DNA from 2 places in the Agarivorans sp. QJM3NY_29 genome. Region 1 is predicted to be linked to the other one. Evidence: predicted binding sites of a transcription regulator. Region 1 holds the regulator's gene; the other holds the start of a gene.
What was found. Region 1 encodes LexA, which represses DNA repair genes until DNA is damaged. Its sites were predicted from a motif close to TACTGTATNNNNATACAGTA; they were not measured.
Positions count from the first base shown of each region.

Region 2: ACRRS0_RS11600 (YebG family protein) is a predicted target of LexA. The motif match lies at 4,296-4,315, and genes of this name have one in related genera.

Region 1 is NZ_CP194036.2:4,486,531-4,502,273, reverse strand. It holds gene ACRRS0_RS20490 (ParA family protein) at 1-220, shown strand, start outside; gene ACRRS0_RS20485 (hypothetical protein) at 210-695, shown strand; gene ACRRS0_RS20480 (hypothetical protein) at 707-1,417, shown strand; gene lexA (transcriptional repressor LexA) at 2,524-3,165, shown strand; gene coxB (cytochrome c oxidase subunit II) at 3,515-4,582, shown strand; gene ctaD (cytochrome c oxidase subunit I) at 4,686-6,275, shown strand; gene ACRRS0_RS20460 (cytochrome c oxidase assembly protein) at 6,277-6,858, shown strand; gene ACRRS0_RS20455 (cytochrome c oxidase subunit 3) at 6,842-7,717, shown strand; gene ACRRS0_RS20450 (DUF2909 family protein) at 7,726-7,929, opposite strand; gene ACRRS0_RS20445 (SURF1 family protein) at 7,922-8,650, shown strand; gene ACRRS0_RS20440 (hypothetical protein) at 8,647-8,778, shown strand; gene ACRRS0_RS20435 (hypothetical protein) at 8,775-9,299, shown strand; gene ACRRS0_RS20430 (COX15/CtaA family protein) at 9,330-10,352, shown strand; gene cyoE (heme o synthase) at 10,321-11,232, shown strand; gene dinF (MATE family efflux transporter DinF) at 11,392-12,735, shown strand; gene trmL (tRNA (uridine(34)/cytosine(34)/5-carboxymethylaminomethyluridine(34)-2'-O)-methyltransferase TrmL) at 12,913-13,377, opposite strand; gene ACRRS0_RS20410 (ATP-binding protein) at 13,404-14,741, opposite strand; gene ACRRS0_RS20405 (response regulator) at 14,744-15,430, opposite strand; gene ACRRS0_RS20400 (Spy/CpxP family protein refolding chaperone) at 15,590-15,743, shown strand, end outside.
Region 2 is NZ_CP194036.2:2,520,177-2,535,919, forward strand. It holds gene ACRRS0_RS11580 (exoribonuclease II) at 1-722, shown strand, start outside; gene prc (carboxy terminal-processing peptidase) at 785-2,797, opposite strand; gene proQ (RNA chaperone ProQ) at 2,825-3,454, opposite strand; gene ACRRS0_RS11595 (GAF domain-containing protein) at 3,536-4,015, opposite strand; gene ACRRS0_RS11600 (YebG family protein) at 4,019-4,282, opposite strand; gene ACRRS0_RS11605 (paraquat-inducible protein A) at 4,486-5,019, shown strand; gene ACRRS0_RS11610 (paraquat-inducible protein A) at 5,003-5,605, shown strand; gene ACRRS0_RS11615 (MlaD family protein) at 5,598-8,207, shown strand; gene rsmF (16S rRNA (cytosine(1407)-C(5))-methyltransferase RsmF) at 8,224-9,651, shown strand; gene ACRRS0_RS11625 (TatD family hydrolase) at 9,924-10,703, opposite strand; gene ACRRS0_RS11630 (DNA polymerase III subunit) at 10,697-11,632, opposite strand; gene tmk (dTMP kinase) at 11,646-12,278, opposite strand; gene mltG (endolytic transglycosylase MltG) at 12,279-13,268, opposite strand; gene pabC (aminodeoxychorismate lyase) at 13,261-14,043, opposite strand; gene fabF (beta-ketoacyl-ACP synthase II) at 14,124-15,368, opposite strand; gene acpP (acyl carrier protein) at 15,444-15,680, opposite strand.

The DNA of each region.
Region 1 (15,743 bases):
TACAGAGAAAGGTACAAGAGTATATAATTCTGCTAAAAGCACTATCGCTTCGAACTCAAGGTGGGGTAGTTTAATTTACAATAGAGAATTACCTAAGCGTACGGAAGTAGCAGGTAAACAATTAAACAACTTTATTTTAGATTTGAGTGACACAGCAATTAAAACCGCTCTGTCGGGCATTGTAGATGAAATGCTTACAAGGATAGACGATGAAAGTTAGAGATAAAAACAAAGTCTTACAAGCCGCTAACTTTATTGAAGAGCTAGCTTGGCTGTTGAATTCTAAGAAAAAAGTAGATCTCGAAAGTATTTCAGAGCTGCTCCGTAGTCAAATTGAACCTGCTAAGTCAGTAATTCCTGAGGTTCAACAGGTCAATAAAATGAAACATTATATAGGTGTTTTGCCATTTCTCCTGCAGGACAAAGAGTTGTTTAGGACAAACATGGATATTGTAGAGTTTGCAGAAAACCTATTTAGTATCAAAATGTCTAGAAATGATCGACGTTCTCGATACGAGTTAATTGGCTTTATTGTTACAGAGATTACAAAAGTAGACAAAGATAAACTATTAACTGTGATGGATGCATTATCCGTGTTGACGGAAAGTGACGACAAGTTAATTCAATTCAAAAAATCTCGTAATGATATAGATTTCTCTTGGAATGAAGCGATTTCAAAATTAAATGAATCTTGATAGGTAATTGAATGTCTAGAGAGTTATCAGCTGACTTAGAACAGTTAGTCAGATTTATAAAAAACTATAACCTTCAAGGCCTTGCTGAAAACACAGCTATGTTGCCTATTATTTCCAAAATACATAAAAAATATTTTTCCCTATTAGCTTTGTTAGTTGAGCTTAATAGCCAAGATCTCGACAATAACGGCTTTAACAATAATGATGATTGTAAAAACTATCTCTTTGAGTCTTTGTCTGATTTAGGGAACAGCTTTTTTCTTACCTTTAATGGTGGGTATAAGGCTTCTAGGCTAATGTTGCGGAGTTCAATTGAGACTTTTGCAAAAGGAATTTCAGTGGAAGAACTGCCAGACATAACTTCTGAAAAGCGTGTGTACAAAATATTTGAAGAGGCTTCTAAAATTAGTTTGTTTTCAGATGAACCTCTTAAATCATGCTTTAATGACATAAAAAAACAGTATTCTGATTTATGTGAGGATACTCATACTGCCCGAAAATCAAACATGCAACACATATCCGCTCTAAATTATTTTCCTGCCCAAGATGTTGAAAACGCGAGGGAAATTTCGGACATATTTGTATCGCTGACACAATCTTATATTTTTATTATTTCAATGAAATTTAATCAACAATTTCATCAAATACACCATGTTAACAAGTCCAATATAATGAAGGCTATAAAGAAAAGTAACCGTCCTGTGGTATTAAACGTACTTTAATTTAAACAACGCATATAATCGGGTAGCCGGAGGTGTCTAACCTCCAGCCCCCACAACACCCTGCATGCGGCTCCGCACAGGGCGTTTCCTGAAAACGGTTAAAATACAACGGCCGATTAGCTCCTTTGCATTCCAATGATGGCTTCTGTTTTTTGCGCCATGACTCCTCAGTCCGGTCGGATACGGAGACAATGAGCTGCACAGGCTCCTCATTGATTTTCAGGTTCAGGCCTTCACCATGTCCCAACCATTACGATGGGCGTTGGGCTACTATGCCGTCTGCTGACTTCTGCTTAATCACCGTTTGAGTTACCCCAAATAGCGCTATCGTTGTTCATCGTATTTGCTCACTTAAGTTGATGAGACTTAAGTGCCAGGCCTGTTTGAGCTAGCGGCCAAGCTAGTGAGTTTAACGATCGCCTGTTAAGCAGATCTCCCCAGATAAGAACATGTACTGTCTCTGCACTGCTGCATCATTTACGGTGGCCGTTAGATCACATGGCTTCGTTGTCTTGTGCCAACTCGCCTCCAGCCTACGCCTCATATGATGTTCTTGTTCATCAGCTCGCAGATTTGCGTCCGGCTTCCTTCAGACATTCCCTCGCGGCAATGCCCTTGCCATTCGCTAGTAGTTAGCGTTTAATAATCAAAATATTATTAAACGGTGACCTTCCTACAGAGGACTTTCACCTCATTAGTTCATGCCCATGCTGGGCGTACACAAAAAGCTGCACCTGACATCTTTTGCTACGCTCAATTGTGTATGTCGTGTAGCTCCATTTTGCAAAATTGCTCTCCGCAAAAACTGCAGGTGAGCTTGGCGTTACCTTCCCATACTTTAACTAATCCGTTATATCCTAATTTAGTAATGTAACTGACAAACTTATGTCCAAAAATGAGTTGGCTAGACTTTTCGTATCCTTCTTTATCCCAACCTCTGCTTATTTGTGATGGCGTCACAAAATATCGGGTGTAGTTTCAAAGTAGCGGTAAGAGTTCCAATGAAACTGAAACCTACACTTAAGCTGTTGATTCGAGATAAAACCTTGCTTCATTAATCATGCTGTATATACTAACAGTGTGCTGTATAAACTTACAGGTAGATTATGAAACCCTTAACGCCCCGTCAAACCGAAGTGTTTGAATTGATCCGTCGTAACATTCAAGACACAGGCATGCCGCCAACTCGCGCTGAAATCGCCAAAGAGCTGGGCTTTCGCTCGGCCAATGCTGCCGAAGAACATTTACGCGCCTTAGCTAAAAAAGGGGTGATTGAGATGATCCCCGGCGCTTCGCGCGGGATCCGTATTAGCGAAGACCATTTACCTGCTAATGCCGCGAATGACGAGCCAGAAGAAATCGGCTTGCCGCTGATTGGACAAGTGGCCGCAGGTGCCCCTATTTTGGCACAACAACATGTTGAGTCGCACTATGCGGTCGATGCTAATTTGTTTCATCCGCATGCCGATTATTTATTGCGGGTGCAGGGCATGAGCATGAAAGACATCGGAATTATGGATGGCGATTTATTAGCGGTGCATAAAACCAACGATGTGCATAATGGTCAGGTGGTGGTGGCGCGCTTAGACGATGAAGTCACTGTGAAGCGCTTTCAACGTGACGGGAAAATGGTCTACCTTCATCCCGAGAACGAAGCACTTTCAACTATCGAAGTTGATTTAGAGTATCAAAGTGTTGATATTGAAGGTTTAGCGGTGGGGATCATCCGTACCGCAGACTGGATGTAGTTACTCCCTAAAACTAAGTTCCCTTCTTTTTAAAGCCCAAATTATAGCAATTTGGGCTTTTGTCGTTTACTTCACAGCTTTTATTTTAAATGTCTATATTTATAACATTATCTTTACAATTATTTAACTAAGCGTCTATTTTATAAGCAGTAAGGTATTTTAATTGCGAAGCCTTGCTGCTTTGGGAAGGGAGTTTTCCCTTATTTTGCGGCCACTTTATTATTGTAAGCAGCGATGTTTGCAGTGAAGTGACCGGCCTTGGCTACGAGCAAAGGAGAGCGCTGTGGGCCGATGGATACCGCTAGTATTGCTGGCATGTTGGGTGAATCAAGCATGGGCGCAACAAACGATGTCGTTCAATTTACGCCCTGGTGTCACCGCCATTAGTGAGCAGGTTTACGGCTTGCACATGACTATTTTTTATATATGTTGTGTCATTGGGCTGGTGGTGTTTGGGGTGATGTTCTGGGCGATTTTTCATCATCGAAAGTCCAAGGGAGCCGTTGCCGCACAATTTCATGAGAGCACCAAAGTTGAAATTGTCTGGACGATAATTCCCTTCATCATTTTAATCGGCATGGCGATTCCTGCCACAAAAACCTTATTAGCGATGGAAGATCCTTCCGATGCCGATCTCACTATTCAAGTCACTGGTTCGCAGTGGAAGTGGCACTACCGCTATTTTGATCATGAGCTGGAATACTACAGCGTGTTGGCCTCGGATATGAAGCAAGTACAGGGCAAGCTTGCTAAGCGCGATAACTACTTATTGGAAGTAGATCATCCACTGGTGCTGCCAGTCGGCAAGAAGGTTCGTTTTTTAATGACTTCGGAGGATGTGATCCACTCCTGGTGGGTACCCGACTTTGCGGTCAAAAAAGATGCTAATCCGGGTTTTATTAACGAGGCCTGGACCAAAATTGACCAGCCGGGGATTTACCGCGGCCAATGTGCCGAACTTTGCGGTAAAGACCACGGCTTTATGCCGATTGTGGTGATTGCCAAACCTCAGGAGGAGTACCTTGCTTGGTTGGCTCAGGCCGAAGCCGCTTATGTAGAGAAGCAGCAACAAGAGTTGGCCATGGTGGCGTTGACCATGGATAACGAGGAGCTGATGTCCTTAGGCAAAAGCGTTTATGAGAAGACTTGCGCCGCCTGCCACCAAGCCAATGGAGAAGGCCTGCCAGGGGTATTCCCAGCCTTAAAAGGCAGCCCAGTTGCGACCGGTGATGTGAACCAACATATCGACATGGTGGTGCATGGGGTGGCAGGAACCGCGATGCAGGCCTTTGGTAAGCAACTCGGTCTGAAAGAATTAGCGGCAGTTATTAGCTACGAGCGGAATGCTTGGGGGAATGATACGGGCGATATGGTGCAGGCTAAGGATGTCGCGGCAGTACAAGACGCGGCCAAGTAGCCATGGTTGGATAAATCGATTGGTGATAGCGGAACGACTAAGGACGTTGCCATGTTCAAGTACGACACGACGCGGCGCAATAGGCAATAGAAGGGAGAGTTAGATGAGCGCGACCACGGAGCTTAACCCGCAACAGGTAGAACATCACCACGCACCGCGTGGCCTATTGCGCTGGGTATTAACCACCAACCACAAAGACATTGGCTCAATGTATTTGTGGTTTAGCTTTGCCATGTTTATTACCGGCGGCGCGATGGCGATGGTGATCCGTGCAGAGCTATTCCAGCCGGGCCTGCAATTGGTGGAGCCAAACTTTTTTAATCAAATGACCACCATGCACGGCTTAATCATGGTGTTTGGCGCGGTGATGCCCGCCTTTACTGGCTTAGCTAATTGGTTGGTACCGATGATGATTGGCGCTCCCGATATGGCCTTGCCTCGTATGAATAACTGGAGCTTTTGGATCTTACCCTTCGCTTTTACCATGTTATTAGCCTCGTTATTTATGGAAGGGGGCGGGCCCAACTTTGGTTGGACGTTTTACGCGCCACTTTCCACCAAATATAGTCCCGATAGCACCGCCTTATTTGTGTTTTCAGTACATATCATGGGGATCAGCTCCATTATGGGCGCGATTAATGTGATTGTGACCATCATGAATTTGCGTGCCCCCGGTATGACTTATATGAAATTACCCTTGTTCGTTTGGACTTGGCTGATCACCGCCTTCTTGTTGATTGCGGTGATGCCGGTGTTGGCGGGAGCTGTGACCATGGTGCTTACCGATAAATACTTCGGCACTTCGTTCTTCGATGCCGCAGGCGGGGGCGATCCAGTATTGTTTCAGCATATTTTCTGGTTCTTCGGCCACCCCGAAGTCTACATCATGATTTTGCCTTCATTTGGCATTATTTCGGCGATTATTCCCGCTTTTTCTCGGAAGAAACTCTTTGGTTATGCATCGATGGTGTATGCCACTGCCTCGATTGCCGGTTTAAGTTTTGTGGTTTGGGCCCACCATATGTTTACCACGGGGATGCCGGTGGAAGCCGAGTTATTCTTTATGTTTTGTACCATGCTGATCTCGGTGCCAACCGGGGTTAAGGTCTTCAACTGGGTTGCCACCATGTGGCGCGGCAGTCTCACTTTTGAGACCCCGATGCTATTTGCCGTGGCCTTTATCGTACTTTTTACCATTGGCGGTTTCTCTGGTTTGATGCTGGCGATTACGCCAGTGGATTTTCAATACCATGATACTTATTTTGTGGTGGCGCATTTTCACTATGTGTTGGTGACGGGGGCTATCTTCTCGATTATGGCGGCCACCTATTATTGGCTGCCGAAATGGAGTGGCAAGATGTATGACGAGGGGCTGGGGCGCTTGCATTTTTGGTGCTCGCTGATATCGGTGAATGTATTGTTTTTCCCGATGCACTTTCTTGGTTTAAGTGGTATGCCGCGGCGTATTCCCGACTATGCGCTGCAATTTGCCGATGTGAATGCCATCGTCAGTATTGGTGGTTTCGCCTTTGGTTTGTCACAATTTATCTTCCTGTATCTGGTGATCAAGTGTATTCGCAGCGGTGAGCCTGCGCCAGCGAAGCCTTGGGAAGGCGCGGAAGGTTTAGAGTGGGATAATTTGCCATCACCTGCGCCCTACCATAGTTTTACTACGCCGCCGGAGATTAAATAACATGGCTGCCCACCGCCGTTTAGTGCTTCGGCTGCTATTGGTGGTGGTGGCGATGTTCGGCTTTGGTTTTGCTTTGGTTCCGCTTTACGATGTGTTTTGTAAGGTGACAGGGATTAATGGTAAAACCGCCAATCAGGCCAGTGAGTTAAGTACTATTGCGCCTCAGAAACGCAGTGTCACGGTGGAGTTTATCACCTATGTACCACGCGCCTTAAATTGGCAATTTGGCCCGACGGTAAATCGAATTAAGGTTCACCCAGGGGAAAGCCTATTGGTTGACTTTAGTGCGACCAATCAGAGTGCTCAGACTACCACGGTGCAAGCGGTGCCTTCGGTCAGCCCCGGTTTGGCGGCCAATCATTTTAAAAAGATCAGCTGTTTTTGTTTTCAACAGCAAACGCTTGCCCCGGGACAGCGGCAAACGATGCCGCTGAATTTTTATATCGATCCAGAGTTACCCAGAGACATTACCACCATCACTTTGGCTTACACCCTATTTGCGCTTAGCGCGAATGAGCCGGAGCTGAGCAATACGGCGCAACAGCGTGCCGATGGAGAGCAGAGCAATGACGCAGCCTTATGAAAAATATTATGTTCCCGCCCAGAGCGTGTGGCCAATCATGGGGGCTGTGGGCTTATTTTTAACTGCGATGGGTGCGGGCTTTACAGTACAACAAATGGGCTCAGAACTTAACTATGGTTTGTGGATCTTGGGCTGTGGTTTTGTGGTGCTGATTAGCATGCTGTTTGGCTGGTTTGGCAATGTGATTAGCGAAAGCATGCAAGGCCACTATAGCGCGCAAATGGATCGCTCGTTTCGCCAAGGCATGAGCTGGTTTATTTTCTCTGAGGTGATGTTTTTTGGTGCCTTCTTTGGCGCTTTGTTTTATGCCCGAATGATTGCGGTGCCGTGGCTTGGCGGTGCCGGCAATAATGCCATGACCGCAGCGGTATTGTGGCCTGAGTTTGAAGCTATTTGGCCATTACTCGATACCCCTGGGGGGATCCAAACTGAGGCCATGGGTTGGTACGGCTTACCATTGTTGAACACACTTATTTTGGTGACATCTTCAGTTACCTTGCATTTCGCTCATGTCAGTTTAGAAAAAGATAAACGCACGCCCTTGAAGTTGTGGTTAGCCCTCACCTTGGTATTGGGCTTTTCCTTTTTGTTTTTTCAAGTTGAAGAATACCTACATGCCTATCAGGAATTGGACTTGCGTTTAGACTCCGGTATTTACGGTAATACTTTCTTCTTGCTCACTGGTTTTCACGGTTTACACGTCACCCTTGGTGCCTTGATGTTAACGGTGATGCTGCTGCGGGTTTTAAAGGGGCATTTTAGTGGCGATAAACATTTTGCGTTTATGGCGGCCAGTTGGTATTGGCACTTTGTTGATGTGGTGTGGTTGTGCCTATTTCTATTTGTTTACGTGTTGTAAGTGTCCGTTTAGTAGGGGCGAGGATGAGGTTGAATAAGGCCAGTGGCGAGGGCAAGTAAGATCAGGGCGATAATTAGCACGCTGAATAGCAAACGTCGCCCAAGGTAATGACTCATTGGTTTATCACCGCCTTTAAGCATTACCCGCAGCGCCATCAGCATATTAAGCATCACAATTAGGATAAATACGGTAATCACTATTTTTATGAACATCACTAAGCTCTCTTCATCGATGAATAAAAAACCAGTGTCTTATCGGCTACTGTCGTTTGTTGTGCTGATGGTGGCGCTCATCGCACTTATGCTCAAGCTTAGCTTATGGCAATGGCAACGGGCGGAGCAAAAGCAAGTTTTGTTAGATCAGTATCAGCAGCAATCACAGCAAATTATTAGTTTAGCTGAGGCGGTGGCGCAGGGCGGCAAGGCTTTTCAATTAGTGACCCCGGGCGAGCTTAAAGTGCTTGGTCCGCGCCTATGGTTAGACAATCAAATTCAGCAGGGCCGAGTGGGTTACGATTTATATTCATTGGCGCAAACTGCACAAGGTAAGGTTTTGATCCGCCAAGGCTGGCAACCAGCCAGTTATGATCGCCAGCAACTGCTGTGGCCAGTCGAGGGAGATCAGCAGGCCGAAGTTTATCGACTTCGATATATTAGCTTACCAATATTGGCCAATTCACAGCAGTGGTTAGAGGTATTACCACAAGGTTTACGCGCTCAGCAGCTCAACCTCGCGGGTCTTGCCCAGCAATGGGGAATTCACTTACTGCCGTTTATCTTGGATCGCCAAATTGACACTTCGCCGCAACAGTTAATTGCAATGCCCGTGCAAAAGCATCAGGCCTATGCCTTGCAATGGCTATTGATGGCGGTAGTGGCGTGCGGCTTTAGTATTTACTTCCTTAAACGTAGCTACGGAAAGGAGTCGCGATGAGCAGCCAATCGCAAACCATGCTCAAGTTAGCGGCAGTATTCTTGTTGCCGCTGCCTGTAAATGGCAGGGCTGACAGCTTGTTCAATATTGATTTCATCAAACGCAGTTATGTGAAGGAGTTGCGATGATCAGCCAACAGAAAACTATGCTCAAGTTAGTGGCGGTGTTTTTAGTGCCGATACTGTTGGCTTGGTTAGTGCTAAAAATGGGGTGGTTTGAGCGGGGCACCTTAAGCCATGGCGAATGGCTAGAGCCGCCAGTGCAACTGAGTGATTATCCGCAGGGGAAGTGGTCGATTGCGCAGGTGGTGGCCAAACCCTGTGAGCAGGATTGTCTGCAGCAATTTCAGCTGCTCTCCAAGGCTTGGATGGCTTTAGGGATAGCCAAGCAAAAGACCCAGCGCTTGGCTTTGCTGACCAAGGCCGCCGCTTTAGATGAAGCTTCGAGCTTGGTTGAGGGGACCCAGATTGCTGCATTGAGCTTGGCCAATAACCAGCAGCAAGCTTGGGCACAATACGATCAACGCTGGTTGGTGGTCGATCCCACAGGCTGGGTCATTATGAGCTATCAGCCGCAGCAAGGTTATACGCAGGTAAAGGGGCTTATTTCCGACCTGCAGCGTTTGATTAAAAACTCCCGTTACCAATAAAAGAGAGGGGCTGAGCAGAGGAGGATGACAATGCAAAAAGGATTAATGGCTGCAATGTTATTGGCCCTAGTGGTGATTGGCCTTGGCGCTTTTACCCGTCTCACCGATGCGGGTTTGGGTTGCCCGGATTGGCCTGGTTGCTACGGGCATTTTGCGGTGCCGCAAACTGAAGCACAATTACAGCATGCAGCGGTCCATTTCCCCGAGCGTCCCTTAGAAAGACAGAAAGCTTGGCATGAAATGATCCATCGTTATTTTGCCGGTGCGCTGGGTTTATTAGTGTTGGCTTTAGCGGGCTGCGCTTGCTGGCGCAAACAACAGCGGGGCATCGCTTTGTTGGTTTGCTTGTTGATTGGTTTTCAAGCTATTTTGGGGATGCTCACCGTTACCAAGGGCTTAATGCCCTTAATCGTAATGGGTCATTTGCTGGGGGGCTTCTCGGTGTTAGCACTATTGTTTTGCTGGTATCACCGGGTTAAATATCCGCCTGCTAAACCGCGCTCGCGGATCTGGCCGCTGGTTTTGGGCTTGGCAATATTGGTGCTGCAACTGGCCCTTGGTGGCTGGACTTCGGCCAATTATGCCGCTATTTCTTGTCAGGGCTTTCCGCTGTGTCATGAAGACTGGCAGCAGCTTTATCAGTTAAAGGCCTTCGATCCCCTGCCTCATTCCCCTACCGGCAATTATGAATTTGGTGTATTGAGTCATCCCGAGCGGGTCACAGTGCATGTAAGTCACCGAATATGGGCTGGCGTTACCGCCTTATATTGGTTACTGCTTGCCATGAGTTATTTGCTACGCCCGAGCAGCGCGCTAGAGCGTCGCCGCGCCTCGCGTTTACTGTTGGTATTATTCACTCAGTTGGGGTTGGGGCTGGCCAATGTTTGGTGGCAGCTACCCTTGTTGGTGGCGGTGGCACACAACTTAGTGGCCGCGTTGTTGTTATTGAGTGCGCTGAGTCTGCTATTGGCGTGTTATCAAAAGGGCGGCGCGACTGCGCCGCGCGAGAAGGAGAGGCTTTATGGCGAAGTTGAATACCCTAAGCTGGTCTAAACCCTTAATCAATATTAATTGGCGAGCGCTGTATAAGCTGACCAAACCCAAGGTGGTGGCGCTGATTGTATTAACGGCTGTGGTCGGAGCCTGTTTAGCGACTTCTGGTTTACCGCCTTGGCAGGCCTTATTGCTGGGGAATCTTGGGATCGGTTTAATGGCGGCAGGCGCGGCGGCTTTTAATCACTACATCGATAGTGAAGCCGACGCCAAAATGGGGCGAACTCAGGGACGTCCGCTGCCCACTGGCGCAGTATCCAATTATTTGGCGCTACTATGGGCTTCGGCTCTGTCGGTATTGGGTTTTGTGCTGTTGTACTTTGGGGTTAATCCCTTGACCGCTTGGTTAACGGCCGCCAGTTTGGTGGGTTATGCAGTGGTTTATACCTTGTGGTTAAAGCGTGCCACTCCCCAAAATATCGTGATTGGTGGCTTAGCAGGAGCGATGCCACCTTTACTCGGCTGGACGGCGGTTAATAATAGTATTTCGGCTGAGCCTTTATTGTTGGTGATGTTGATCTTTACTTGGACACCGCCACATTTCTGGGCCCTTGCCATCGCCCGGCGTAAAGAATATGCCAAGGTGAATATTCCGATGTTGCCGGTGACCCATGGGGTGGCTTTTACCAAATTGTTGATCTTGATGTACAGCGTATTGCTGTTTGCAGTGGCTTGGTTACCATTTTTGGTCGGCATGAGCGGCAGCCTGTATTTGGCCTTCAGTTGTCTGTTGAACCTGCGCTTTATTCAACTCGCTTGGCGTTTATATGGCGGCGATAACCACACCGACGCGATGCGCCTATTCGGTTTTTCCATCGTGTATCTGATGTTGTTGTTTTTGGCCCTGCTCGCGGATCATTGGCTATTTTCCTTGTTATAGTCTGGGCTAAAGTCAAAGGCTGCCAGCCTTGATTTATCTTGGTTAAGTGTTAGGACGATTGGGTGAGTGATTGCTTATTTGTCTTGATTCGGCTTTAAAAGTTGCTCCACTGCGGGGTAACTTTTACACTGAATTTTGGTTTATTAACGCTAAGTAGTCATGAGATCTGTCCGACTTAAGGCGATCGCCGCCATCGCTTTACCAATGATTTTATCGAACATTACTATTCCTTTGTTAGGCTTGGTGGATACCGCTGTAATTGGTCATTTAGACCAAGCGCATTATCTGGCTGGGGTTGCGCTGGGTTCAATGATGATCAGCCTGGTATATTGGCTATGTGGCTTTTTGCGAATGTCGACCACCGGGCTGGTTGCTCAGGCAGTGGGTTTGGTTGATATGACCGCGTTGCTGAAGGTCGCGTTGAGTTCGGTCTTACTGGCTGTGTTACTCGGTTGTTTATTAGTGTTGTTTCAGCAGCCAATTTTGTCTCTAGGCTTGAGTTTGGCTGGTGGTGGGGAACTTAGTTTGCACTACGCCGCCGAGTATTTTTCAACACGGATCTGGGGCGCCCCAGCGGCACTGCTAAATTTGGTATTGTTAGGTTGTTTACTGGGCTTACAAAATGCCCGTGCTCCAATGGTATTACTCATCATCGGGAATTCATTGAACATTGGCTTAGATCTTTGGCTGGTCTTGGGCTTGGATATGAAGGTGCAGGGCGCCGCCTTAGCCACTGTCATCGCCGACTACCTTAGTCTTGCTCTGGGCTTATATTTGTGCCGTCAATCCTTAACCCGCTTGGGGCTGAGTATGACCGACATTGCTACGGCACTCAGGGGCTTAGCCTTCGATCAATTTAGCCGTTTACTGCGTCTTAATCTGGATATTTTCTTTCGCTCTTTAAGTTTGCAGCTCTGTTTTGCTTTTATGACGTTTCAAGGCAGCCGGCTGGGTGAAAATATTGTGGCGGCCAACGCGGTACTGCTCAATTTTCTGATGTTTGTCTCTTTTGCTCTCGATGGGGTCGCCTATGCGGTGGAAGCCTTAGCGGGGAAAGCCAAGGGAGCTCAAGATAGAGCCCAGTTTGTTGGGGTGATAAACGATTGTTTACTGTTAGCCGCAATATTCGCCTTGTTGTTTAGTCTTAGTTTCTATTTATTTGGTCCCAGCTTAATCAATCTTCTCACCGATATTAGCGAGATTAGAGCGACCGCTAATCAATACTTGGCTTGGATGTTCGTGCTGCCTGTGGCCGCGGTATGGTGCTTTATTTTTGATGGCATCTTTATTGCGACAGCGGAAGGCAAAATGATGCGTAATTCTATGTTGTTGGCCAGTGTTGGGGTATTTTTCCCAGTATGGTGGTTGAGCCAAGATTGGGGGAACCATGCTTTGTGGCTCGCCATGTGCAGCTTTATGGCTGCCCGGGGCTTAAGTTTAGCCTACACTTATCGACTGGCCTTAAATCGACATTGGTGGTTTAAAGCCACGCCAGTGGGATGAATCTTCGGGGCCTAGCGACAACGGGATTTGACCGGTCAATGTTAATCCAGCCATCAATTGATGAGTGAGCAAGACGAGGATTTTGCAGCACTGTTACTGAGGGGAATACAACAGCAATAAACCACTCTCTGGTTGATTGCTGTTGTTGATTCATTTTCATTTCGCAGGGGTGGTTTGCTAAACCGCGTTGTGATATCCCAACTGACGCCAAGCCTCGTAGGCAAATACCGAAACCGCATTCGATAAATTCATACTACGGCTATTGGCTAACATCGGGATCCGTAATCGATAAGTGCTGTCAATTTGGCTTAAAATCGCATCGGGCAAGCCCCGCGTTTCTGGGCCAAACATCAGATAGTCATTCTCGGCAAATTGAAAGTCGCTATGAAACCCGCTGCCTTTGGTGGTGCAAGCCAACAAGCGTGCTGGTTGTTCGCTCTCTAGAAAAGCCTGATAGTTGGCATGGCGTTTCACTTCGGCAAATTCGTGATAATCCAACCCTGCGCGTTTTACTTTTTTGTCGTCCCAGGCGAAACCCAAGGGCTCGATTAGATGCAAACTGCAGCCACTATTGGCCGCTAAACGGATAATTGCGCCAGTGTTTTGCGGAATTTCGGGTTCAAATAGCACAATATTAATCATGGTCGGTCCCAGTCGTTGCAAAAGCGCTATTGTAGTGGCAAGCGTAGGCTAACTTCCAGCCCTTTACCGGAATGATTATGCGCACTAATACTGCCACCATGCTGGCGAATCGCCGATTCGGCAATCGCTAAGCCGAGGCCAACACCACCACTATCTCGATCGCGTGCTTCGCCACAGCGATAGAAGGGGCGGAAAATATTGTCTAACTCACTCTCGTCAATCCCCGGACCATCATCCCGGATGACAATGACTAAGTACTGTTGTTCGATGCTGGCCTCAAGCGTAACTTGCTGTTCGGCGTACTTTAACGCATTGCGGCAGATGTTTTCTAAGGCGGAGCTGAGTAATTGCGGGTAACAAAGCAAGCTTAAATGCTCAGGATATGTGGCCTTAAATTTCTTACTCAGTTGTTCCGCTTCGAAGTTGCAATCATCGACTAAATCAATCATGAGTTCATCGAGCTGAGCTTGCTGTCGTTGCGCGTTTACTTGCATTCTTGATAGGGATAATAAGGCGTTAATCATCTCGGCCAAACGCTGTGATTCACGTTCGATGCGTTCGACTTCGGCACTACTGCTTTGGCGTTTTTTGTGTAAAGCCAGCGCCATATTGAGACGGGTGAGTGGTGAACGCAGCTCGTGAGATATATCACTTAATAAACGTTGTTGGTTGCTAATCGCCTGATTCAGCGTGTCGACCATGCGTTGTAAACTTTCTGAGAGCTGACCAATTTCGTCACCGCGATTAATTTCTGGCAGCTGGGTGTCTAATTGCCCCCGTGACAGCTTGTTGGCAGCGCTCTGTAGCCGTTTGAGGGGACTCACAATATGTCGGGTCAGCAAGAAACACAGTGCCAGACTTAGCAGGATGGCTACCCCTGCGAGAACCCAGGGGGAAGAGCCGTGTAACGGGAGCAGGTTGTTCATGAGCTCTGGGCTTCGGCGGCGCTCGAGGTAAAGCAAGTAGGTTTTGTCATCCAAGGTGATTGCCCTTGGTCCGATAAACACCCGATCACGGTCGAGCATAATCCGTGGATTGTTGACCTGGTCGTGATTGGCAATAAAGCGGCGTATGGCGCGGTCTACTTGCGGATGATTTACCACCAGGCCTTGTTCATCGACCAGAAAAGGCATGGTAAAACGTCCGCCACTATGCGGGGCGGGGCGTTGATTGAAGGCTTTGTTCGGGTTGTTTTGGATCCGCTGTTCGAAGTCTTGTAAGTTTTTCAGTGCCCATTCCGGCGCCGCAAAGTTATCGGTGCTTACCAGTCGTGACATGTTAAATGCCACAAAGGCGGTTATCAGCAAAATTAACCAGAAGGACACGAATATTTTGACAAATAGATTATTGAGTAGTCGTTTCATGTTTACCACTCCAACCACATGTAACCTTTACCACGCACGGTTTTTATTCTTGGGAGTTGGTCTTTTCTTGGTGGGATTTTTTTTCTTAGATTGCTGATGTGCATATCTAAGCTGCGGTCGAAGGCCTGCAGCCGTTTACCTAATACGGTTTGATTCAGCTTATTCTTATCTAATAGTTGGCCTGGATGCTCCAGCAGTTGCTGCAACAACAGTAATTCAGTGCTGGTGAGGTCTAGTTCAACATCTTCACAATGCGCCTGTTGTTTGGCAACCGACAGTGTTAAGTCTTGATGGCAAATTAAATCGCCATGTGCTTCAGAGCTGGGCGCGTTTTGGGTGCGGCGCAAGATGGCTCGGATCCTTGCCAATAATTCCCGTTCACTAAATGGCTTGGCTAGGTAGTCGTCGGCGCCAAGCTCTAAGCCAAGGACTCGGTCAATTTCATCGCCTTTAGCGGTGAGCATTAATACCGGCTGTTGGCTGTCTTTGCGAAGCTCTTTTAAGACTTCGAAGCCATTTTTCCCAGGCATCATCACATCTAGTAGTACTAAATCATAACTTGTTTGTTGCAGTTGCTTTAAGCCGCTCAGACCATCGTTGCATACTTCACAGTCAAATCCTTCTAAGGTCAATAATTCGCCGAGTAATTCGGTGAGTTCTTTGTCGTCATCAATTAAAAGCAGCTTCACAGTTGATTCCTAGGTGATCATTGATAGCTAAAGTGTACAAAAATTCCTTGGCTTTGCGGATCTATCATAGGCTCATTTACATAGCTTTACACTTCCTTGCCATTAGTTTGCATTGGCCGCTATATACTGAAAATGTCTGAAACATACGAGGATTTAAAAATGAAAAAGCTACTTGTGACTACCTTACTTGGAACCCTGATTCTTGCCCCTGCTGCTTTTGCTGCCAATGGCAATCGACACGATGGTGAAGGTATGCGTGATAGAGATGGCCATCCGCGAATGCATTTAATGCGCGAACTTGATTTAACTGCTG
Region 2 (15,743 bases), 2.0 Mb from region 1:
AACGACTCGGTCACGGGGTGTTTACCTGCCATTCTGGTTTTAAAGTTGAAAAACTAGAAGGCCTGGTTGAACTACTGAAAAAGTTTGAGTTTAGCGTCGACAGTACACGATTGGATGACTTGGATTATTTCTGTGAATTACGTAGAAAGATTAGTCAATCGGGGAATAAGACTTTAGATCAATTAGTAAAGCGTCACTTCAACTTCAGTGTTTACAGTGCGCAGTGTCAAGCCCACTTTGGCTTAGGTGAAGCCAAATACGCGACCTGGACGTCACCAATTCGAAAATACAGTGATTTGCTGAATCATCGATTGATTAAAGCAGCAATTAGAGGTGACCAAGTTGACTCACCTTTAACCGAGGCCCTCACTGAACATTTAAGCGATTGTCGCAAAAAACAGAAATTTGCAGAAAGAGAAATGGCCAACTATCTCTACTGTGAATATTTCAGTGAACAAGCTGCCACAACCAGCTTAGATGCAGAAATTACGAATGTGAATCGAGGGGGCTTAAATGTTCGCTTACTTGATAGTGGAGCCACTGCGTTTATTGCTAAGGGGAAATTAGCTAAATCAGCTGAAGAGCTAAAAATAGATAATGAAATGGGCTCCATCTCAAGTGATAGCTACCATTATAAAATTGGCGATATTATTCAGGTCAAAATTATAGAAGTTAAAAAGCTGCAACAATCCATATTGGCTAGCCCTGTATTCTCTGATTAAGCGCTTGTCATCAACACAAAAGCCAGCGTAAAAGCTGGCTTTTTTTTAGGTGGATTACATATTTAACTGTTCTTGCTGAGCGCCAAATAGTCTAAAGAAATTTCTGCAGCTTCATCTAAAAAAGCGTCATCAATTTCAAAATCCTTTGGTGCATCATCTAAACTTTTAACTGGCTTTTTACCCAAACGAGTCAAGCGCTCATTTAATCGAACTAACTGCTTCTGTTCTTTGTCATCGCGTTGGGCGACTCGAGTTTTCTCGTTGAGACTAATCTCAACCATATCCTTATCTTTTCGAAAATCGGCAATATCATTAATAATATACTGAAACTCAGGATCATGACTGATTCTCGCTAAATGCTTCTTCTCAAGGGTCGCAATATACGGATGAATATTACTTAATACTTTATATTCCGCAGGTTTGATCTTATCCCAAGGTAAGGCATTTTTCTCTAAGCTTTCTCCGGTTTCTTCCGGCAACAATGCCACCGGGTAAGCAATGTCAGGGATCACACCTCGATGTTGAGTACTGCCGCCATTAATTCGATAAAACTTAGCAATTGTATATTGTACATGGCCAAGTTCGTTTTCATATAAATCATAAATACGGCCTAAACCACGATGCTGTTGCACAGTACCTTTACCATAGCTTTGTTCGCCCACAATAATTGCTCGGCCGTAATCTTGCAGTGCTGCAGCAAAAATCTCAGACGCTGACGCGCTATAACGATCGATTAAAATAACCATTGGGCCATCGTAATTCACATGGTTACTGGTATCGCTATTGACACTAATTCGTCCCAATTGGTCTCGAACTTGAACCACCGGACCTTGCGGGATAAATAAACCAGTTAACGCAGTGGCTTCGGTCAACGCGCCTCCGCCATTACCACGAAGATCAACCACTAAAGAGCTAATATTTTGCTCTGCTAGTTTAGCCAGTTCTTTGCTCGCGTCCTTGCTCAGATTAACGTAAAAACTAGGGACATTCAGTACCCCTACTTTCTTTCCTTCAATCTCTAATACTTCACTTTTAGCGGCGCGATCTTCCAGACGAACTTTATCGCGAACGATGCCAACAATTTTAGTTTTACCGTCGACCTTGCCATGAGAAGATAATATTTCTAAGCGAACCGTAGTTCCTTTAGGTCCTTTGATAAGATCGACAACATCATCTAAACGCCAACCGATAATATCAACAAATTCGCCTTCGCCTTGTGCTACACCAACAATTTTATCGTCTGGCCCTAATTGGTTACTCAGCGCCGCAGGGCCTCCGGGAACCAAACTACGAATAATGGTGTATTCATCTTCGCCCTGCAGTACTGCCCCAATCCCTTCTAAAGATAAGTTCATCTCCATTTGAAAGCGTTCGGCGGTACGGGGAGAAAGATAACTAGTGTGAGGTTCGATACTGCGAGAATAAGCATTCATTGCAGTTTGAAAAACATCTTCACTCGAGGTTTGTACCAGACGTTTAATCGCGCTGTTATAACGTTTTGCTAAAATTTCAACGATTTTATCGTGGTCACGCCCCGCCAATTTAAGGCTTAGTGCATCGTACTTAACTTTTAATCGCCATAGCTCCTTGACTTCAGCTTGATCTTTTGGCCAATCTGCCTTGCTACGGTCAAATTGAAACTGTTCGTCTTTACTAAAATCCATTTGCTCGTCAATCACCTGCAACGAATATACTAATTGCTGATAACGACGTTTTAGCGACAAGTCAAAAATAGAATAAAGCGGTTCCAAACGGCCAGCTGGAATATCTTGGTCTAAAACATAACGATAACGTTCAAAACGAGCAATATCTTCTTTTAGAAACAAGCTACGATTGTAATCAAGTTGTTGGATGTATTTATCGAAAATCTCACTCGATAATTCATCGTCAAAGGGAATACTACGGTAATGCGAGCGAGAGTAGAGCGCACTTATCCTTTTAGCCGCTGTAGCATGTTGACTTTGCTGACTTAATGTCGGTAAAGCTTCTTCGCTTAAATTAGCCGTTTGAGCTAACAAAAATGTTGAATAACAGAGTGTTAAAAAAAACAGCCAAAGACGGCTCGAATATTTCATAGGCACCTATCTCACTACTAAATTAATTTATGCAACGATATGCTCAGCTTTCACTTTTACTAACATACCGCTTTTAAGCGTGACCGCAATGCCATCTTTACTGACTTCGGAAATCTGCCCAGGCATAGGAGTCTGACCAACTAATACCCTCACTTCTTTGCCTGCAACCAAATCTTTACTATCAATTTTCTCGATTGGTTTTTTCTCTACCGCAGGTTTACTAACACTGGCTTTGGGTTTCTCGTTGCGTTTTACATCAGCTTTTGCCTTACGCTCAGCCAATTTAGCTTTGTTAGCTTTTTCTGCTTGCGCCTTTTTGTGAGCAAAGGCTTTATCTTTACTCTCTTTTAAGGTTTTTTGTGCATGTTCAACATGCTCTTGCTCAATCTCTGCACCTTCAACGCCGTCTAGGTCAACTCGTTTGGAGCCCACCTTCACGCCATGTAAGTAACGCCAACTTGAAGTGTATTGACGTAAAGCTGAGCGCAATACGGTATTACTGATTTTTTCATCTTCTTTAAGACGTTCAGCTAAATCCTGAAAAATACCAATTTTAAGTGGCTTAGCTTCACCTTCCGTCGAAAAACAAAGCGGAAATTGAGTCGCTAAATATTGAATAACTTCTTTACTATTTTTCAGTTTATTAGTTTGTTCCATGATGACCTTTCTTATACATCTTTACTGGTACAGCGATAGGGCTGATTTCGGCTATTATAGTGAGGGTATATTGAAAAGCCATTAAAAATGCACTTCTGATAAGTTATTTTCTAGCTCTTTAACTAAATACTCGATACCAATTTGATCAGAATCGTCGAATCGTGAAAGCTGTGGGCTATCGATATCAATCACTCCTATCAGTCGACCATTTAGATGAAACGGGACCACGATTTCCGACGCGCTTGCGCCATCACAAGCAATATGGCCGGGAAACTGGTGGACGTCGGGAACACAGATAGAGCTTTGTTTGGCGAAGGCTTCTCCGCAGACACCTTTGCCCACAACAATGGAGCTACAAGCTGGTTTGCCTTGAAAAGGACCTAACAACAATGTGTCGTTGCTTTGATTAATGAGATAGCAGCCGACCCAATTAATATGCTCTAACTCCATCCATAACAAGGCCGAAAAATTAGCCAAATTAGAAATATAGGGTAAATCTCTATCAAGCAAGGCTGAAATTTGCTTGGCGAGGGTTAGATACCTGCTAGAAACTTGCTGCAAGCGCTATTCCTCTTCTGCTTCAATCATTGATTCCGAAAACTCTTGGCCTTTTAATAACTGTTGCACCGCATTGCGTTGCAAAGACAAGAAGTAACCTAGGTTTTCAGCTTGCGCCTCACTCATTTTAGGATCGGCATGTTTCACTAATAAAGTAAGCTGATCGGCGACATCTAACATCTTGTCGTAACTGTCGGCTTGTTTTTTTGAGCTAAAAGTCATTTTTTCTACACCGTTACGTTCGACGACATATTTAATAATTACAGCCACGGCTGCCTCCATCTACTGTTTTTATGTACAGGTTATTATGCATCATCAATCACAAAACTACTAGAGAGAAAAATTATGCAGTATTCTGTAGCTTAGTTGAGCTAATATACATAACTATGAATTCTTTAGAAATATCAAAGCTGTCCATTTGCCCTAGCTGTGACTTGTTGCTCGAAAAGCAGCAACAATGTAAGGCTGGCCAAGTGACCACTTGTCCCCGCTGTGACCAGGTGTTATTTCGTGGTTCTTCGCTTCGTTTTTCAAGTCAACTAGCGCTTTCTTTAGCCTGTTTAGTCATGGTTATTCTCGCCAATACCTACCCGCTACTCAGCTTCACAGTATTAGGGATCCCTAACTCAGCAAACATACTGCGTGGCACGGTATTATTGCTGGAACATGGGCATTATTTAGTCGGCTTTTGTGTTTTTCTTGCCAGTTTTATTGCGCCAATCTTACTTTTTAGTTTAGTTTCTTACACGTCTTTTAGCCTCGCAATCGCTTGGAAATCGCCCGGTTTGGCTACCGCGCTGCACTTTCAAGACGACTTAATTGATTGGAGCATGATCGAAGTGTATATCGTCAGCTTTTTAGTGGCCTTAGTTAAACTGGTTGATTTTGCAGATATCCACCTAGGTTACGGGCTATGGTGTATTTGTACCACCTTGTTTTTGTCCACTTATTTGGTTCAACGCTATCGAGCGGCTGATTATTGGGATCGTTATGTTCACATCAGCTAAACAACTCGGTTTAAAGTTATGCAGGCATTGCGAATTAACGATGCCAGTTGAACAGGCGACTTGTCCACGTTGTCATATGCCAGTGCATAGTCGATTACCGAATAGTTTACAGCGCTGTTGGGCTTTCGTTATCACCGCTACCATCGGTCTATTCCCTGCGAATTTATTACCGATTACGGTGCTGACTACTCGGGGGGCTCCGCAATACGAAACCATTATGTCGGGAGTCGCTTCATTGATTAAAGATGACATGGTCGGAATTGCCATTGTGGTTTTTGTCGCCAGTATTGTTGTTCCGGTCATGAAACTCATCGGCTTAGCGGTCATATTATTAAGCTTACATTTCCGTTTTAACTTAACTAACAAGCAACGTATTGTTATTTATCGGATCATCGACATTATAGGTAAGTGGTCAATGTTAGATTTATTTGTATTGTCGATTATGATCGCGGTATTTGAGCGTAATAATTTGGTTGGCGTGGAAGCGGGTGCAGGGGCAACTGCCTTTGGTGCAGTGGTGCTATTGACCTTATTTGCTGCGAAGTCTTTCGATACCAGACTCATTTGGGATAAAGAAATTGAATAAAATTAGTACCGCAGAGTATAAAAAAGAACGAATTATTTCTCCCATTTGGCTGCTACCCATTTTGGCTGTATTACTCGGCGGATGGTTACTATTTAAGGCCTGGTCAGAAGCGGGGATAAAAATTGATATTGTTTTCGAAAGCGCCCAAGGCATCACAACAGGTCAAACCCAAGTATTTTACCAAGGGCTCGATATCGGTGTGGTTAAGTCAGTCAAACTGGGTCCTAAACTTCAGGGCGTGGTGGTAAAAGTTGAAATCAAACGCGAAGCAGAAAGTCTTCTTACTAGCGATGCCCAGTTCTGGTTAGTTCGTCCAAAAGCATCAATCACCGAAATTAGCGGTTTAGATGCCTTAGTATCCGGAAACTACATCGAACTAAATCCAGGAACTGGAGAACTTGCCGAACAGTTTGTCGCGCTAAATGAGCCTCCCAATATAGTGCGTGGGGAAGGTTTAAACTTAAAACTAAGTGCCGCTGATTTAGGTTCTTTAAATATCGGCTCCGGTATCTACTATAAAAAGATCAAGGTTGGGGATGTACAGCGATTTCAGCTTAAAAATGACCTACAAGTTGAATTTGACATCTTGATTAAGCCGCAATTTGCACATTTAGTGAAGACTAATTCGCACTTTTGGAATGTAAGTGGTTTTAAAGCCGATATCTCTCTGGACGGGATGCAAATTAGCAGTGAAGGTTTAGCCAGTGTTATTACGGGCGGGATCAGTTTTGATAGCCCCCCAGATTCTCCTGTCGCAGTCAAGGGTCACCAATTTAAACTTTTTAATAACTTGCAAGAGGCCCATCGCGGCAAAGTCATTGAAATTACCATGGCAAAACAATATGGCCTGATTGCGCAACGTAGTAAATTGCTCTATCGCGGCGCTGTCGTCGGTTTCATTACTGAGATAAACACTAACAGTAGCCAAGATGATTTTGTGGCCAAAGCTCTAGTTGAACCCAAGTACGAAGGGCTGTTTAACCAGAGCACACAACTGGTACTAATTAAACCGAACATCAGTCTTAAGGGGTTCAAAAATATTGATGCTTTGATCGGTGCAAAACAAATTGAAGTCTATAGCGACCCCTCCCCTCAAGAACTACAAAATAGCTTTCGATTATCGCAAACCGTAAAACCACCTTTAGGCAGTAAGTCGTTACGCTTACTAAGCGATAACGTGCGCGATCTTACCATTGGTAGTCCTGTTATCTATCAAGGCCTGAGCATTGGTCAATTAAGTAATATACGTTTAGTTAAGCGTCATTTTGAGATAGATGCCTTTATTGAGCCTGATTATGTATCACTGGTTTCAAAAAATAGTCGTTTCTACTTACAGAGTCCCTTAGCTCTGCGAGCTGACATCAATGGTATTAGTGTGGAAAGTAGTGGCTTAAGTGGTTTTTTAAACACGCCGATTGTCTTAATGCCGGGAACAAGCACCACCGCTTCGACCCAAAAACAATTCACTCTCTACCCAAACCAACAAGCTGCGAAACTTTCTAAAGAGAAATCGCAACCGGCGCTTAAGTTACGTTTAATGACTGAAGAATTGGGCTCACTTGGAGAAGGCTCGCCGGTTCTATACCACAAATTACCGATAGGAAAAGTGAGCCATTATCAATTGGCCGCGAATGGCGAGTTACAAATTGATCTTATCATTGAAGGGCAATATAGACACCTTATCACCAACCACAGCCGTTTTTGGCACGCATCAGGCATCGAAATTCAAGCCAGCCTTGATGGGCTATCAGTGAATAGTGAGTCGCTCAAAAGCCTAATGATTGGCGGAATAAGTGTTGACCAGTTTGATCAATTAGCCAAAGAAACCCAGAGAATAGTCCACAAAGATAAGCAATCTGCGACCAAACGACAACTGACCATCAAGCTGCATAGTCAAGATGCTCAAGGTTTACGCCGGCATATGCCAATAAAATACCAAGGCCAGCAAATTGGAAGAATCGTCGATTTAAGCTTTGACGATTCGCTCAGCGGATTAACCGCAACAGCTGAACTTGATTATCCTTATTATCGTAATTTTGCTCGAACTGGTAGCCTCTATTGGCAAGAGAGTGCACAGCTCAGCCTTTCTTCTGTTAAAAACTTAGACACGCTAGTAAAAGGTGACTTTATCAGTGCCTTACCTGGCAAAGGTCAGCCTAGGCTAGAATTTAGTTTACATAAACAGCAACCCAATACCGATCGTAAGGCCTTGATTGTGTGGCTTAGTGCTAGCCACTTTGGTTCTTTGAAAGTTGGTAGCCCAGTGTTATATAAGCAATACCAGGTGGGTAAAGTCGATGCAGCTAAGTTAAGCCTTGATGGTTCTAAAATCATGGCTAGACTGAAGATAAACTCTAAATATCGTCACTTAGTGAGAGCCAATAGCCTTTTTTGGAATGCATCCGGTATCGATGTGAAACTGGGTTTAAGTGGCGCAGACATTCGAGTGGATTCAATGGAAACACTACTCAGTGGGGGGATTGCTTTTGCAACTCCAGATAAACTGCCCTTAGCGAAAGCAGCCGCAAACGAAGATAAGTTTGAATTGCAGTCCACTTATGATGAAAAATGGCTACAATGGAGCCCATCAATTCAACCTTAACTGAAATCTATTTATTTTGTCGAAAACGATTAACTTTCCCAGCCAGTTCATTTCGCGTATTGAACAAGATCTACCTAACGATTTGAGTTTGGCAAGCTTTAAAGACATATGCCAACAACCTTTGCGCAAGAGTATTCGAGTCAATACTTTAAAAATATCGGTCTCGGCATTTATCAGCCTTGCAGACCAACTTGATTGGCAATTGCAGCCTATTCCTTGGTGTGAACAAGGCTTTTGGATCGATCGTGCAGAAGACAGTGTTTCTTTAGGTAATACTGCTGAACATATGGCCGGGCTATTTTATATCCAAGAAGCAAGCTCGATGTTGCCAGTGAGTGCTTTGTTTAATTTTTACCAAGGACAAGACGACAGCCTCATTTTGGATGCCGCCGCCGCCCCAGGGTCAAAAACCACTCAAATTGCCGCTCAGCTCAACGGTTGTGGCGTCATCATTGCCAATGAGTTTTCAGCTAGTCGAATTAAAGTGCTTAGTGCAAACTTATTACGCTGTGGTGTAAATAACGCTGCTATCACTCACTTTAGCGCGGAAGTATTTGGCCAGTGGATGCCTGAAAAATTTGATGCCATTTTATTGGATGCACCATGCTCTGGTGAAGGCACCTTAAGAAAAGATCCCTTAGCCTTAGAAAACTGGAGTGAACAGCACCTGAGCGAGATCTCCGCCTTACAATTTAAGCTCTTGGAAAGTGCTCTGTTTGCTTTGAAGCCTGAAGGCTTATTGGTATATTCCACCTGCACCCTCAATCGACAAGAAAACCAGCAAGTTATCTCCCGCTTGATGTCTGAATATCCGAAGCAGTTAGCCCCACTTCAACTTGCCGATTTATTTCCCGGTGCTGAGCGAGCCTTAACCGAGGAAGGTTACTTGCATATATGGCCGCAATATTTCGATAGTGAAGGCTTCTTTGTTGCAGCCCTGCGTAAAACAACGCATGGATTGTCAGCAGAGAAAATACAAAAAAATATTAAGGGTTTTACTTACCATAAAGCCAATACCAAACAATGCCAAGCGATTAAACGGCACTTTACGGATGGTTTTGCTTTAAGTCTGCCAGAATCCTATAGCGTATTTATAAAGGGCGACAGCTATTGGTTAATCCCCGATACGTTCTTAGCCATAAAGGATGAAATGCGTTTTGAACGAGTTGGTCTAAAGCTTGCCGAATCATTCAAGCAAGGTTTTCGAACCAGCCATGATGCGATCACCAGCTTAGGCGCTTTGATCGGGAAAAATACGGTCACACTTGATGAACAGCAAGCACATCACTTTTATCAGGGAAAAGATATCGCCTACCCAAATAGTAATCGTGGTGAAGTAGCCTTAATTTATAAAGACCAAGTGATTGGTTTAGGAAAGTGGATCCGCAACAAAATTAAGAATGCTTACCCGCGAGAATTGGTCAAAGACAAAGGCCTATATTGAGTTTGCAAAGTCAGTGTTGACAGCTAGACTTATACCAATCTGATTCATCATATGAGTAACTTATTGCGCACAATAAATCTGCCGATAACGAGGCATGAAGTGAAGTCACTAGTGACTCTAACTACAAGATACATAACCCCGTTAGCAGTGATTTGGGCCAACAAAAATGAACAGATAATTAGTTAGATTGGAATTAAATGATTATTAGCGCAAGGCTCTTTAAAGAGCCCTTCCCCTACTCTCCACTCAAGGATTAGAGTGGAGATGTCTTTTTAAGGTTTAGCTAAACTAAATAACTCAAAGAAATTATGACTGGTCTGTTCTGCGACTTGCTCAAAACTGATGCCTTTGATATTCGCTAAACACTCCGCTACCACCCGGGTATAGGCTGGTTGGTTCTCTTCACCGCGATGTGGGATCGGCGCTAAGTAAGGACTATCCGTTTCAACGAGAATACGTTCGAGGGGGATCTGCTTAAAGGTCTTTTGTAATTCTTTTGCTGAATTAAAACTAATAATGCCAGACGCTGATATATAAAAACCCATTTCGATGGCCGCGAGAGCCATCTCTAAACTTTCGGTAAAACAGTGTAATACACCGCCACATTGCTCTGCCCGATGCTCAGCCAATAAACGTAGGGTATCGTCTCGAGCATCACGAGTATGCACAATTAAAGGTTTGTTGTATTCAACCGCTAATTGGATCTGCTCAATAAATACAGTCTGCTGTAACTCTTTATGTTCTTTTGCATAAAAATAGTCTAAGCCAGTTTCACCCACAGCAACCACTTTAGCTTGCTGAAGATATTGAGCGAGTAAAGCTTTATCGAAGGCTTGCTCTTGAACATACAATGGATGCATACCACAAGAGGCAAATACATTATCGAATTGTTCGACTTTTTCCATCATCGCCGGAAACTTATCCGGCGAAATAGCAACCGCCAAACAATAATCGACCCCCGCTTGTTTCGCTTTACTTAAAGCATCGGCGACATTGTTATGTTTGCCTGGGTAATCTAATCGGTCTAAGTGGCAATGAGAGTCAACTAACACGAAACGGGTTCCTTAAATCGATTGAATAATGGGTAGAGCTGCTGGCCAAGATTTAAACTTGGAAATGATTCTAGCTGTTTCACCAACAATAACCAATCTTGGTAGGCTTTGTTTAAGGTTGAAGCTGATAACTGCTTGACTGGTAATTGTGGGAACAATGCTTGATTAAGTAATCCTCCACGAATACTGCTGCTTAAAGCCAGCGTATGGCCTAACCATGATAGTTGTGCCGGTTGTTTTTGTATTATATCGCCGAGTTTATGTGTTTGACCATGAACCATCTGCTGGTACTGCGTTAAAAACAGCTGTAAATCTTTCAGTGATTGCTGGCGATAAAACTCAGCCATGATTAACGGCGCACCATTACAAAAACGGTGTATCAGCAGAAAATTTTCATCGAGTCTTATTTTTTGTTTCACCAGCCAAGTTTTGACTAACTCAAGTGGTGGAGTTGGAAGGTTAAATGATTGGCAACGACTGCGAATGGTTGGCATCGCTTTAAACGGTAAGTGGTTAATGAGTATGAAAAAGGTGCCATCAACAGGTTCTTCAAGTGTTTTCAATAAGGCATTATTAGAAGCATCGTTGAGTAAGCTAATATCGTGAATAATAGCAACCTTATGTGGCCCGAGGTGACTAGTTTGGCCCGCCCAAGCGCTAAGCGCTCGAATATCATCAAGCTTTGGCTTGTCTTGATTCACCTGATACAAGCCACCATGATTATTCGCCTCAAATACCTGACAGCTATGACAAGCATTACAAGCTTGGTGAGTCTGTTCAGTACATAACAGTGTTTTCGCAAGAAATTGTGCCATTTGCTGCTTGCCCAGGCCTTTCTCTCCTCTTAATAGTATGGATTGAGGAAAGTGCTGTTGTTGTAGCTGTGAAGCTAACTGCTTCCAAATTGGGCCTAACCAGGGCAAACTCATAAATGACTCTCGCTTAGATATTATCTACATATTGGATAAGTATCGCCGTAATGGACGCGGCGACTTGCTCCATGTTTTGGCTGGCATCGATAAGCATGATGCTCTCTTTTTCTGCAACTTGCTGTAGATAAACTTCTCGAGTACGTTCAAAGAAGCTCAAATCTTGCTGCTCGATACGATCGAGCTCCCCGCGCTGGCGGGCTCGACTCAAACCTAAACTCGGCTCAATATCTAAGTACAAGGTGAGATCAGGTTCAAAATCACCAATTGCAATCTGCTTAATCGCTTTTAGCTTGGCCATTCCCAGCTCTCGCCCGCCACCTTGATAGGCGAGTGAACTTAAGTCATGGCGATCACCGATAACCCAGGTACCGTTCGCTAAAGCGGGACGGATCAGCGTTTCTACCAATTGCGCGCGCGCGGCATACATCAGCAACAATTCCGTACTATCACATACATGTTCGTTTGCCATCCCCTGCTTCACAATGTCTCGTAGGGCTTCAGCAATTGGCGTTCCACCGGGCTCTCGGGTGCTAATAAATGGGATATCACGGTGATTCAGGACCGTTTTAATCGCGCTAACTGCGCTGCTTTTACCTGCGCCTTCCAAGCCTTCTATTACAATAAATTTTCCAGGAGTCATCATCTACTTCTTTAAAATGTATTTACGTACAGCACGATTGTGCTCTGCTAGCGATTTTGAAAAATAATGTTCACCACGACCCTTCGCGACAAAATATAAATATTGGGTGTGTTCAGGGTTTAAGGCTGCAGCGATAGCGTCTTCACTCGCCATCGCTATCGGTGTGGGCGGTAAGGCTTTAATTACATAAGTATTATATTCGGTAGCCTCACGTAGATCTTTACGACGAATATTACCATCGTAACGGTCCCCCATGCCATAAATAACCGTAGGATCGGTTTGTAAACGCATGCCTTTATTTAGACGGTTAATAAATACCGATGCAATTCGCGGACGCTCGAATTTTGCGCCCGTTTCCTTTTCAATAATAGAGGCTAAAATAAGCGCGTCATAGGGTTTGGCTAAAGGTAAATTTTTATCCCGTAGCTGCCAATGAGCAAGCAGTGTTTTGTCTAAAGCTAAATAGGCTCGTTTAACAATTTCTTCCGCAGAAGTGCCGTGGACGTAAAAATAGGTTTCCGGTAACAACAAACCTTCTAACTTGCTCCGTTCACTGCCCAACCAAGAGGCTAGTTCTTGCTCAGTTTTCGAACTCGATTTGATGCCTTCGGCTTGGTTTAACTTTTGCCAAAATTGTTTAAAGGTTTCCCCTTCAATCAAACTTACTTTCAGCTGCACCACATTACCGCTCGTTAACAACTGACTAAGCGTCGCATAGCTAAGCTGTTTAGCCAGTTGGTAGTGACCAACTTTTATCTTCCCAAATTGTGGATTGAGCTTAATCCAAAACCTTAACCACCAATTGTCTTGCTCGGCATCAGTAAATGCCAAGTTAGCCATCTTATAAAAATTATCGCCTGGCTCAACAGCAAGCAATGCCACTTGGCTGCTCCTCTCTTGGTTCCATTGTTGTTCCAGAAAATGTTTGAAACTTATAAAGCCAATGCTTACCAACATGGCTAACAGCATGACGCTAATAAAAAATTTACGCAAAACGAATTACCAACTGTTGAAACCAACGACAAGCATGATGCTCTGTGAATACTCGCTCATTGAACTGTTTTATAGGTGCAAACTGGAGCACGGCATTGCTAATAAAAATTTCATCTGCTGCTGCGAGTTCATCAAGTTGAAATTGGCCTACCTGCCATTTGTAAGGCGAATGATGACAGTGGTCCATCAGAAACTGACGCTGGATCCCTGCGACACCAGCCGTCTTGAGATCAGGACTATATAGCGTATTTCCTTTTAACCAGAATAAATTAGAAGATACACATTCAATCATGTGATCAAAAATATCCAGACAAATCAAATCATCAAACTTAGATTGATCCGCTTCCTTACGTAACATCACTTGCTCTAAACGATTGAGCGTCTTTATGGAAGAAAAGCTACAGCCAGCTGCCAAGCGTTGGCCGGCCACCCCTAAACTTAAGCCATCTTGTTGCCAACATGTATAATGCTCGGGGTAAGCAGACATCGAAATAAGCAGCGTCGGTTCAACTTTGTCTGGAATTGCATACCCTCGCCCACCGACACCTCGGGAAATCAATATTTTTGCAACCGCATGTGGATGCTCAATTCGACTTAATAGTTCTATGTACAGACTATCTAAATCAAGTTGTGGAAATCCCAATTGTTGTTGCGCGGCTACCAGTCTCTGGCAATGGTAATCCCATAACACAGGTTTGCCTTGAGCAATTAACACCGTGGTGAAAAAACCATCTCCATAGTTTAAACCACGATCATGACTATTAACGTTAACCACTTTCAATTGTGATGCCCCTAAACATAAAAAAGCCTGATATGAACATCAGGCTTTCAATTTTTCATAGTATCGAAGTGAGTTTAATCGTCAACTTTCTTAAATACTAACGAACCGTTGGTGCCACCAAAACCAAAAGAATTGGATAAAGCGTAATCGATTTTAGCTTCGCGTGCTTGACCAACCACATAATCTAAATCACAACCTTCACTTGGGTTTTCCAAGTTGATGGTTGGCGGAGCGATTTGATCACGGATTGCTAATACAGAAATAATCGCTTCAACAGCGCCTGCGGCACCTAATAGATGACCGGTCATCGATTTAGTAGAGCTAACCAATACAGTTTTAGCATGTTCACCAAATACCGTTTTCACCGCTTGAGTTTCTGCGATATCACCTGCCGGAGTCGAGGTACCGTGGGCATTAATGTAATCAATATCCGCAGCATCAATGCCGGCATCTTTAATCGCTGCTGCCATCGAACGTGCAGCACCATCACCGTCAGCTGGTGGAGATGTCATATGGTAAGCGTCACCACTCATCCCAAAACCAACGAGCTCTGCATAAATCTTAGCGCCACGAGCTTTTGCCGCTTCATATTCTTCAAGCACAATCACGCCAGCGCCATCGCCTAATACAAAACCATCGCGATCCTGATCCCAAGGCCGACTCGCCTTTGATGGATCATCGTTGCGAGTGGATAGCGCTTTGGCAGCACCAAAACCGCCCATACCTAAATGAGTTGATGCTTTTTCAGCACCGCCAGCCACCATCGTATCAGCATCGCCATAGGCGATCATTCTGGCAGCCAAACCAATAGCATGAGCGCCTGTGGTACAGGCTGTTGTAACCGCAATGTTCGGTCCTTTAAGGCCTTTCATAATAGAAAGATGCCCAGCTACCATATTGATAATGGTTGATGGAACAAAAAACGGACTAATTTTACGCGGTCCATTTTTTAAATAATGTTCGTGATTTTGCTCAATTAAGCCTAATCCGCCAATGCCCGAACCAATTGATACACCAATCCGGTCAGCGTTTTCTTCGGAGACTTCAATACCCGAATCTTCGAAAGCCATGATGCCAGCAGCGACACCATATTGAATAAACGCGTCCATTTTACGAGCATCTTTCTTACTCATGAACTGTTCTACATTGAAGTCTTTAACGAGACCAGCAAAACGGGTGGGAAATGCGGATATATCGAAATGCTCAATTGGCCCAATACCACTTTGGCCTGCTTTGAGTGCCTGCCAAGTTAATTCAGCGGTATTACCTACTGGTGATAACGCACCAATACCAGTAACAACGACTCTACGCTTAGTCACTGAAATGCCTCCAAGGGGGGATTTACTTATCTTAGGGGGATGCAAAATGGGCGACCTATGTCGCCCACTTTTTAACTAATCTTGATTATTTAGAACGTAATCAATTGCAGCTTGTACAGTAGTTATTTTTTCAGCTTCTTCATCAGGAATCTCAGTATCAAATTCTTCTTCCAAAGCCATAACCAATTCTACTGTATCTAAAGAATCAGCACCTAGGTCATCAACAAAAGACGCTTCGTTTTTAACTTCGTCTTCACTTACACCAAGTTGCTCAATGATGATTTTTTTAACACGTTCTTCAATTGCACTCATGACAATATTTTTCCTTAGTAATACGCTTCTGCGTTGTTGCGATAGTGTATTCAAACCGAGATA